2 regions of the Planococcus beijingensis genome follow, and region 1 is predicted to be linked to the other one. Evidence: riboswitches for the same ligand, from Rfam matches in the RefSeq annotation. Region 1 holds a riboswitch; the other holds the start of a gene.
What was found. Region 1 has a riboswitch for S-adenosylmethionine ahead of IRE19_RS00825 (O-acetylhomoserine aminocarboxypropyltransferase/cysteine synthase family protein). Riboswitches for the same ligand answer to the same signal wherever they lie in the genome.

Region 1 (6,188 bases):
CACCGGATCCACCAGTTGCTGGCCTTTATTGGCAAATAACAGCACGCAGCCGGTTAATGCCAGAAGCGTCGCACTTCCCCAGATTCGGTCAGGTTTTCGTTTTAAGGCTATCCACTCGATCAATCCTGTTAGTACAGGTGCGCTTCCGATGGTGACAACGGTGCCGATAGCAATTCCAGTCATCTGGACTGAAGAAAAAAATAAAGGTTGGAATAGCGCCATACTGACGGCTGCAAGAATAGTGGCAGGCCATGGAATCGTCCGGACCGATAGTTTCCTGGCTACAATTACGAACAACAGTAAAGAAAAACCGCCAATTGCTAAACGAAAAGCGCCGATTGATAGCGGATGGACTGCCCCTTGAAAAAAAGACTGGGCTGTACCTGTGGTTCCCCATAAAATTGCAGCCAGCAAAACCAATAAATACGCCATATAATTCAACATCAACACCCCTGTTCTTGAACTTCTTCTTCTAACATACCATGGCGTCAATGGTTTGAGATAGCTGTCTTCTTCTATTATAATAAAAGAAAAGAGGAGGAGATCCCATGTATATGACAGTCCAGGAAACTGCCGCATTTTTATCCATGCCTGAAGAACAAGTCAATCGCTACGTATTGGAAGGCCGTATTCGCGCAGTCCATGATGGGGAGCAGTACATGATCAACACCTCTCAGTTCGGAACACATTTTCAACAGCTGGAACAGGCCAAGCAAGCGCTGGAGGAATGGCGAGCCACTCCGATACCAGACGATGTGGATATCAAGGACGAGGATTAACTAAAAAAGCACCTGAAGTGGGATCGGATTCCCGCCTCAGGTGCTTTTTCATCGAATCCCGCTTAGCGTGTAAGCTCTGGCACTAATAAGCTTTTTAATTTTTCTTCGATAAAGCCGCCCCATTTTTCAAATTCCACAAGAAAACCATCGTGGCCAAATTCGGTTTCAATGATTTCCCAACTCGCATCCTTTTGCTCTTCAAGCCAAGGAACCAGCAATTCACTCGGATACAGCAAGTCATGCGTAAATGATAGAGCATAAACCGGAACATCAAGAATGGTTTCTCCGATATCGTGTGTGTTCATTGCTTTCAGCAGCAACAGGTAGCTATTGGCATCAAACCGCCCCGCCAACTTCTTCCCTTGGTAATTCAAATAAGACTGCACATTGAATTCTTCTCCGGCTTTGCTGCGTCCAAAGCGCTGATTGAACATATTCCCGCTGCGATATGTGACCATGCCAGCCATACGGGCTACTTGAAATCCTTTCAGGTCAGCTGAGCTTTCATAATTTCCGCCATTAAAATCTCTGTCGCTTTCTATGGCTTGAATGCCGATATGATTGAAAGCCAAACCGTAATCGCTGTAGTAGGGAGTAACGGCCAGGGGGAGAATTGCATCCACAAATTCCGGGTACAGTTTTCCCCATTCCAGGGCCTTCATGCCTCCAAGCGAACCTCCCAAAACTCCTGCAAGATGGTTGATCCCCAATTTCTGCAATGCATAGTATTCTGCGCGAACCATATCACGTATCGTCAGAGTCGGAAAGTCTGCACGATATGGTTGGCCCGTTTCCGGATTAATGGTCAGTGGGCCTGTCGATCCGTGGCTGCCTCCCAACACGTTAAAAGTGATCACTTGAAAAACATCTGTATCCACCGGCTTGCCTGGTCCGATTAACCCTGCCCACCATCCTGGGTTTTCTTCGGATCCTATTGCATATTGATCGCCCGTCAATGCATGGCAGACCAGCACAGTTGGAGCATTTACATCTCCATGACGTTCGTATGCCAGCTCTACATGATTTATCGTCTTCGTTGAATCCAGGGTTAATGAGCCAATGGATACTGTCGCCATTCAAATCCCTCCTTAAACGTTTTCCAAAACTGCGGCCTGAATGGCCTGCTCCAAATCGGCGATTAAATCTTCCGGATTTTCCAAACCGACCGATAAGCGGATCAATTCTTCCGTTACACCCGACGATTTCAGCTCTTCATCATTTAACTGCTGATGTGTAGTTGAAGCCGGATGGATGATCAACGACTTGGCATCTCCTACGTTCGCAACATGGGACCAGAGAGCCACACTGTCGATTACTTTGCGGCCCGCCTGCCGTCCGCCTTTGATGCCGAAATTGACAATCGATCCGAAACCGTCATTTTTTAAGTATTTTTTAGCTAATTGATGTGATGGATGATCTTCAAATCCAAGGAAGTTGACCCATTCGATTTGGGAGTGCTGCTTCAAGTAGTCTGCAACAATTTGAGCATTGCTGCTGTGTTTCGGAATACGCAGGTGCAAAGTCTCCAGTCCTTGGAGCAAGGCATGTGCACTTTCTGGGCTCAATGAAGGACCGAAGTCACGAAGCAGCTGGACACGCAGTTTTGTCGCAAATGCAGCATCCGGTACATCGATGCCAAAACGCAATCCGTGATAACTTTCATCCGGTTGTGTGTAATTTGGAAAACGTGGATTGTCCCAATTGAACTTTCCTGCATCCACCGCAACACCGCCGATGGTCGTGCCGTGTCCTCCAATCCATTTTGTAGCGGAATGAATGACCACATCAGCACCGAACTCGATCGGGTTGCTGCCATATGGTGAAGCAAATGTATTGTCAATCAATAAGGGAAGCCCGCTTTCATGGGCGATTGCCGCTACTTTCTCTACATCAAAAACGTTCAGGCTCGGGTTGCCGATAATTTCTCCGAATACCGCTTTTGTCTTATCGGTAATTGCCGCTCTAAAGTTTTCAGGATTGGTTGCATCAACAAATATGGTTTTAATGCCGTAACGCGGCAACGTATTGGCGAATAAATTATAAGTGCCGCCATACAGGTTGCTGTCCGCTACGATTTCGTCTCCTGCTTCAGCAATATTTAAAATGGAGAACGCAATTGCCGCCATTCCTGAAGATAATGCGACTGCAGCAGTCCCGCCTTCCAATAACGCCACGCGCTGTTCAAATACATCAACTGTCGGATTCATGATGCGTGAATAGATATTGCCGGTGTCTTTCAGACCGAAAAGATCTTGTGCATGCTGCGTATCTTTAAACACATAAGAAGTGGTTTTGTAGATCGGCACCCCTCTCGATCCTGTTGTTGGATCCGCCTGTTGTCCGCCATGCAGCAATAAAGTTTCTGGTTTTAAGTTTGTCATTTTCTATTCCCCCTAATTTTTTTATTCATGAAGATCACCGAAGAGAACAGCAAAAAGCCCCCTTCGCTAAGAAGAGGGCCGTAAATTACGGAGTTACCTCCTCTCATCTGTCAGAACCTATCGTTCGGTTCTGTAGGAATTAGCACCTTTCCAGACATGGTCGTCTGTTGGTTGCCGGGCATCACAGGGCCTATCCCTCCGCCACTCTTGATAAGAGTTATTAGATTTGGTTGTTAGTCTTGTTGAGAAGTATAAAAATTTTAACAAGGTTTGTCAACCCTATTAGTCAAAAAATTTTGAAACCTTGCTTCTTCCCAAACGTTATCTTCTAGTATAGAAGGAGGAATGAATATGCTTGGATGGGTTCTGCTGTTGTTTATCGCAGGCTATGGAATCGGTTGTTTGCACGGTTCCATAGCAGCACAGTTTTTATCTGGGGTGAATGTCAAAAAGGAAGGCGTCAAAAACTCCGGTGCTTCCAATGCCGCCATCGTGCTGGGTTGGAAATACGGTTTGCTGGTTGCTTTCATCGACATTGTTAAAGGCTTTGCCGCTGTCGCAGCTTGTCGTTTTCTGCTGGAAAAGGGTGCCTTTTCCCCCGAAATCATTTGGACTTTTCTATTTATAATAGGTGCCGGTGTCGTATTCGGCCATAATTTCCCATTCTATATGAACTTCAATGGCGGCAAAGGCACGGCTTCGGTGATCGGTGTCATGCTGGCACTGGACTGGAAGCTCGGGCTGGTTGGCCTGGCACTTCTCATCGGTGTTTCGCTTGCGACGGATTATTTGGTCATTGGTGTACTGGTCCTTTACGCGGTTTATTTTGTTATCGCTTTTGGTCCTGCCGTCGGACCATGGCCATTGCTGACAGCTTGTGCCTTATTTGCTATGGCCATATGGAAACATAGCGAAAATATTATTCGAATAAAAAATGGAGAAGAGAAGAAAGTTTCCTCCATTTTTAAAAAGAAACCAACAAATCCAGTCTGAAAGCGGTTCCAAACTCATTATTTTCTTCATTTCAAAGATTGTGAAATAAATATCAATAATTCCCTTGACTTTTTTGTTATTTCACCATAAAGTAAGAACCACGAATCGAATAGCATACATCACTTTCTTATCAAGAGAAACCGAGGGACAGGCCCTAAGACGTTTCGGCAGCAGATTTGTTTAAAAGCAAAAACTGTGCCAACTCCTGCAAATGCTCTAAAGCATTTGGAAGATGAGAATTAGATGGTTTCAACAGGAGCCCTCTTTTTTCTTATGGATGAGAAAAAAGAGGGCTCCTTTTCCATTTTCTCCGAAGAATGTGAGACACCGTCGATTTAATAAGATCCATTACAGCATGAGGAGGTTCAATCACCATGATTCAATTCGAAGGCGTCGCCAAGACCTACCAATCCGGGAAACAAGAAATCCATGCCTTGAACGGAATTGATTTGACCGTCGAAACCGGCGAGATTTACGGAGTCATCGGCTTTAGCGGAGCCGGAAAGAGTTCATTGATCCGCACAGTGAACCTGCTTGAACGTCCTTCTGCAGGACGCGTCTTAATCCAAGGGAAAGATATTTCCACTCTATCCAGCAAAGAAATCCGAACCATCCGCAAGGACATCGGCATGATTTTCCAGCATTTCAATCTGTTGAGTTCAAAAACGGTTTACCATAACGTCGCGATGCCATTGCTGCTCGCTAAGACACCGAAAAATGAAATTGATGAACAAGTGAAGCAACTGCTGGACTTTGTCGGACTGGCCGATCAGGCACAAAAATACCCCGACCAGCTGTCAGGTGGACAAAAGCAACGCATCGGCATTGCCCGTGCACTTGCGACCAATCCTTCCGTTCTGTTATGCGATGAGGCAACATCAGCGCTCGATCCCCAAACGACCAAGTCGATTTTGGACCTATTGCGCAAAATCAATAAAGAATACAACATCACCATCCTGCTCATTACTCATGAGATGGGAGTTATCCGGGAAATTTGCGATAAAGTGGCTGTGCTTGAAGCAGGAAAAGTGATCGAACAAGGCAGCGTCTTCGACATTTTCTCAAACCCGCAGCAGCCGACCACCCAACGGTTTGTCCGTTCCGTCATGAACGACGAACTTCCGGAAACCCTGCTTGCGCAAATCCGCAATGCCCAAAGCGATAACGCGATCTATCGTCTGCAGTTCACTGGAAATTCCGTCGGCCAACCGTTCATGTCCCGTGTCTCGCGTGAATTTAAAGTTGACTTGAACGTGCTGTTCGGCAACATCACCGAGTTGCAAGGCGTTCCATACGGCAACTTGATTGTCGAATTTGCCGGCGAACCAAGCGAAATCCAACTGGCTTTGTCCTCTATCCGGAAAAGCAATATTGATATAGAGGAGGTCAATGATTATGTCCGTTAACTACGATCAGATTTTAGAAGCTTTATGGGAAACCATTTACATGACCGGCGCGGCATTCGGTTTTTCCTTATTCATCGGCTTCCCGCTTGGCATCCTGCTGGTGGTCACCCGCAAAGGACACCTGCTGGAAAATGAACCGGTTTCCAAAGTATTGAATATCGTCATCAATATTTTCCGCTCAGTCCCATTCATCATTTTGATGGTTGCCATCATTCCGTTGACACGCCTGATCGTCGGCACGTCCATCGGAACTGCAGCCGCCATCGTCCCACTGGTCTTTTACGCAGGACCTTATATTGCACGGCTTATCGAAAACTCCTTGTTGGAAGTCGATAAAGGAGTAATTGAAGCAGCACAGGCCATGGGCGCCACGCCGATGCAGATCATTTTCCGCTTCCTCATTCCTGAAGCTTTGAGTTCACTGGTTCTGGCTTTGACCATTGCGATTGTCGGCCTGATCGGAGCGTCCGCAATGGCAGGCGCTATTGGAGGCGGAGGCCTTGGCGACTTGGCGATCACTTACGGTTACCAACGATTCGATACGCTTGTGATGTTCATTACCGTCGCAATTTTGGTCGTACTCGTACAAGGCGTCCAATCGCTCGGGAATGTATTATCACGGAGTGTCA
Region 2 (3,498 bases), 420 kb from region 1:
AAAATCGGAACAGCTGCCGACTAATTTCTCTGCCTCTTCAGATGACTCCACGATTGCCAGTTTATTATTCAATTTAAAAGCAGGCAGCGGCCATTCATCCAAATGAGATATCGAATTCATTGTCAGGTTCCTTTCCGGTTTGGATCCAATTTTTCAGCTGATCCAACTCTTTTACAATCAAGACGCCTTCAGATTCTGAAGCTGGCCAATTCGCCATGGCCACCGCCCGTCCTCCAAGGATGACTGATGGTTTGAAATCAAGCGCTCTGAAAGCTTCTGTGTATTTCTTCAATACAGGCAGACGGTATACCAAAGCCGCTGACAATGCGATGGCATCCGGTTTCCAGCGGTTAGCTGTTTCGATGGCGGCACCGAGCGGCAAATTCGGTCCGAGGTATCGAACTTCCCAACCGTTTTCTTTGAATAACGAAGCCACCATTTTCAAGCCGATATAATGGTCTTCCCCTTCAGGTCCGAGGACCATCACTTTCTTTTGCTCAGGAGTTTGTTCCCCTTTACGCATTTCTGTCACTGACACTACATAATCGCAAATAGCTGTTGCTAAATGCTCATCTGCCACTGTAATGATATTCTTTTCCCATAATTCCCCTATCCAATACATGGCAGGCGTCAATATATGCTGGTAAAGCTCATTTTTTGTATGGTTTTGCAAATAGGCTTGAACTGTATACAAAGCCTGCTTTTCATTGCCGGCCAAAAATAACTCGGCCAACTTTTTAGATTGATTATTCATGTCAGCCTCCTTTACTCTATGAATGTTTCAACACCGCAATGGCACTTTGCAAACAACCTGACATAAAGACTTCTTCCTCTTGTTCTGTATTCCCCGGAAGGATCTGCAGTAAGCGCTCAAAATTATCGATGATTAAGGCTCTTTCAACATTCCGGCTTGTCAAAACAGTTTCCAACCAAATGGCGTACTCAATAAATACCTGTTCATCCTTGAGGGAAAACGCAGTCTCCAAATGATCCAAGTGGTGATGGTTATCTTTTTCTGTATGCTCAAAACCGCGCTCTCCAAAACGCTCCCAAAGTGTCGGGTATGCAGCATATATGCTTTTTGCCGTTTCAGAAGCAATTTTATTTTTTACGTCGTTCTTCATTCTGCCACCACTTCGTACTGCCGAACAACAGGGATAATTCCCGCTAATTCCTGGTCCGGGTAATTTTTCTCGAGATCATGGATCTCCTTGAATTCCTGGCTTCTCACCCACGCCATATAAGATGCTTTCGTATGCCATTCCATATGGACCGTCAATTCATTTTTCTTTTTGGTGTTTTGGATCAATCTAAATAAATGAAAGCCTTCCGCCCGATCGACGCGGCGTGAACGCTTTTGGTAAATCCCGATAACTTCCTCGGTTTTTTCAGGCGGAACAACCACCGTCGAAGTGACAATATACATTTGCTTTCTCCTTTATACACAAAATTTCCTCCATAAATTATAACACTTCGATATGCGAATTAAAAGAATACCGCGGTTCTGTAGTGATGAGCCCTGATTCTTTAACTGGAAGCAAATTATTCTACTTACTGATGCGACATCCGATCTGACATGGATGTACAAGGCTCTATCTACTATTTCCGCTTACTGTTTTCTTTCTATTTTAACTATTTAAAATTCACCCTTGCTTTCCATGGTTAAATGATTTAAGATTAGAAACATCGTAATAGATACAACATAAACTTAATAAGATATTTCTTATCTAGAGAGACGGAGGGATTTGGCCCTGTGAAGTCTCAGCAACCAGTCTGACGAAGACACGGTGCTAATTCCAATAGGCTGCGCCTAAAAGATGAGAAGAATGCGTTTCTAGACAGGGGCTTTCTTCTTTCATTGAAGAAAAGCCCCTGTTTTATTGTTGGGAGGATGAGTGGAATGACAAAAAACAGCTTGGAAACTTTATTGGTTCAATTAGGCAATCGCAGCGATTCAACTACAGGAGCTGTGAATCCGCCCATATATTTATCGACGGCTTATGAACATGAAGGACTTGGCAAATCGACGGGCTATGATTACACACGAACCAAAAACCCGACACGCGCTGTCCTTGAAGAAGGCTTTGCGGAACTCGAAGGCGCCGATGCCGGATTTGCCTGCAGCTCGGGAATGGCGGCTATCCAATTGGTCTTGTCCCTCTTCCGTCCTGGCGACGAATTGTTGGTTCCGGAAGATATATATGGTGGAACATACCGCCTGCTTGACCACTTTACTTCCGCCTATAACATTCATCCCACCTATGCCGAATTTAAGAACGTTGAAGATACAGAAGAAAAAATAACATCGAATACACGGGCATTGTTCATTGAAACGCCGACCAATCCACTCATGCAGGAAATTGATCTTGTTGCCTATGCAGCTTTAGCGAAAAAGCATGACCTGCTGCTGATTGTCGACAACACGTTCTTGACCCCCTATCTCCAGCAGCCGATTGCACTCGGAGCGGATATAGTCATCCACAGCGCCACGAAGTACATCGGCGGCCACAACGATGTACTCGCTGGTTTGGTTGTCGCAAAAGGCGAAAGCATTTGTGAAAGGCTTTCAACATTCCATAACTCGGTCGGCGCCGTACTGTCGCCTTTCGATTCCTGGTTGTTGATACGCGGATTGAAGACTTTGCCATTACGCATGCGCCAACATGAAGCCAATGCCAAAACCATTGCGGAATTCCTGTTGCAGCAATCAGTTGTTTCTGATGTGCTCTACCCCGGAAAAGGTGGCATGTTATCCTTCCGCCTGCAGGACGAAGAATGGGTTGGCCCTTTTCTTGAAAACATTAAACTCATTACATTTGCCGAGAGTTTAGGCGGCGTCGAAAGCTTCATCACTTATCCGGCTACCCAAACCCATGCAGATATTCCATTTGAAGAACGTACCCGGCGCGGCGTTTGCAACCGGCTATTGCGCTTCTCAGTTGGCGTCGAACTCGCTGAAGATTTAATTGCCGATTTGACACAGGCATTTTCGAAATTGAAGAAGGAGGTTGTTGAATATGACTGATCGCATCGAAACCAAGTTTATTCATTCTACCGGAGTTGACCCATTAACCGGAGCTGTCAACGTACCGATTTATTTATCTTCCACATTCCATCAGAAAAGCCTGGATTCATTTGGCCCATTTGATTACAGCCGTTCCGGGAATCCGACACGTCTGGCATTAGAGGAAACCATCGCAAAATTGGAAGGCGGCAAGCGCGGCTTTGCCTTTTCTTCCGGGATGGCTGCTATCTCTTCCGCATTTATGCTCTTGTCTTCTGGCGACCATGTCCTGGTATCAGAAGATGTCTACGGCGGAACTTACCGCTTCATCACAGAAGTGCTGGATAAATTCAATATCGAATACACATTCGTCAACATGACCGATTTGAATGAAATGGCTAATGCCATTCAGCCGAATACAAAAGTCGTCTACTTGGAAACACCATCCAATCCGACTATGAATATTACGGATATCGAAATCGCAGCAAAACTGG

Region 2: linked by a shared signal. The riboswitch ahead of IRE19_RS02640 (methionine biosynthesis PLP-dependent protein) and the one ahead of IRE19_RS00825 (O-acetylhomoserine aminocarboxypropyltransferase/cysteine synthase family protein) in region 1 are both predicted to bind S-adenosylmethionine.

Annotation. Positions count from the first base shown of each region.
Region 1 covers NZ_JADHDZ010000001.1:152,995-159,182, reverse strand. The annotation lists gene IRE19_RS00840 (EamA family transporter) at 1-444, opposite strand, end outside; gene IRE19_RS00835 (helix-turn-helix domain-containing protein) at 549-779, shown strand; gene metX (homoserine O-acetyltransferase MetX) at 842-1,855, opposite strand; gene IRE19_RS00825 (O-acetylhomoserine aminocarboxypropyltransferase/cysteine synthase family protein) at 1,868-3,160, opposite strand; SAM riboswitch class I at 3,261-3,377, opposite strand; gene IRE19_RS00820 (glycerol-3-phosphate acyltransferase) at 3,512-4,153, shown strand; SAM riboswitch class I at 4,278-4,392, shown strand; gene IRE19_RS00815 (methionine ABC transporter ATP-binding protein) at 4,528-5,559, shown strand; gene IRE19_RS00810 (methionine ABC transporter permease) at 5,549-6,188, shown strand, end outside.
Region 2 covers NZ_JADHDZ010000001.1:578,694-582,191, reverse strand. The annotation lists gene IRE19_RS02660 (STAS domain-containing protein) at 1-120, opposite strand, end outside; gene IRE19_RS02655 (cobalamin B12-binding domain-containing protein) at 95-754, opposite strand; gene IRE19_RS02650 (hypothetical protein) at 771-1,124, opposite strand; gene IRE19_RS02645 (antibiotic biosynthesis monooxygenase family protein) at 1,121-1,426, opposite strand; SAM riboswitch class I at 1,721-1,824, shown strand; gene IRE19_RS02640 (methionine biosynthesis PLP-dependent protein) at 1,901-3,025, shown strand; gene metC (cystathionine beta-lyase) at 3,018-3,498, shown strand, end outside.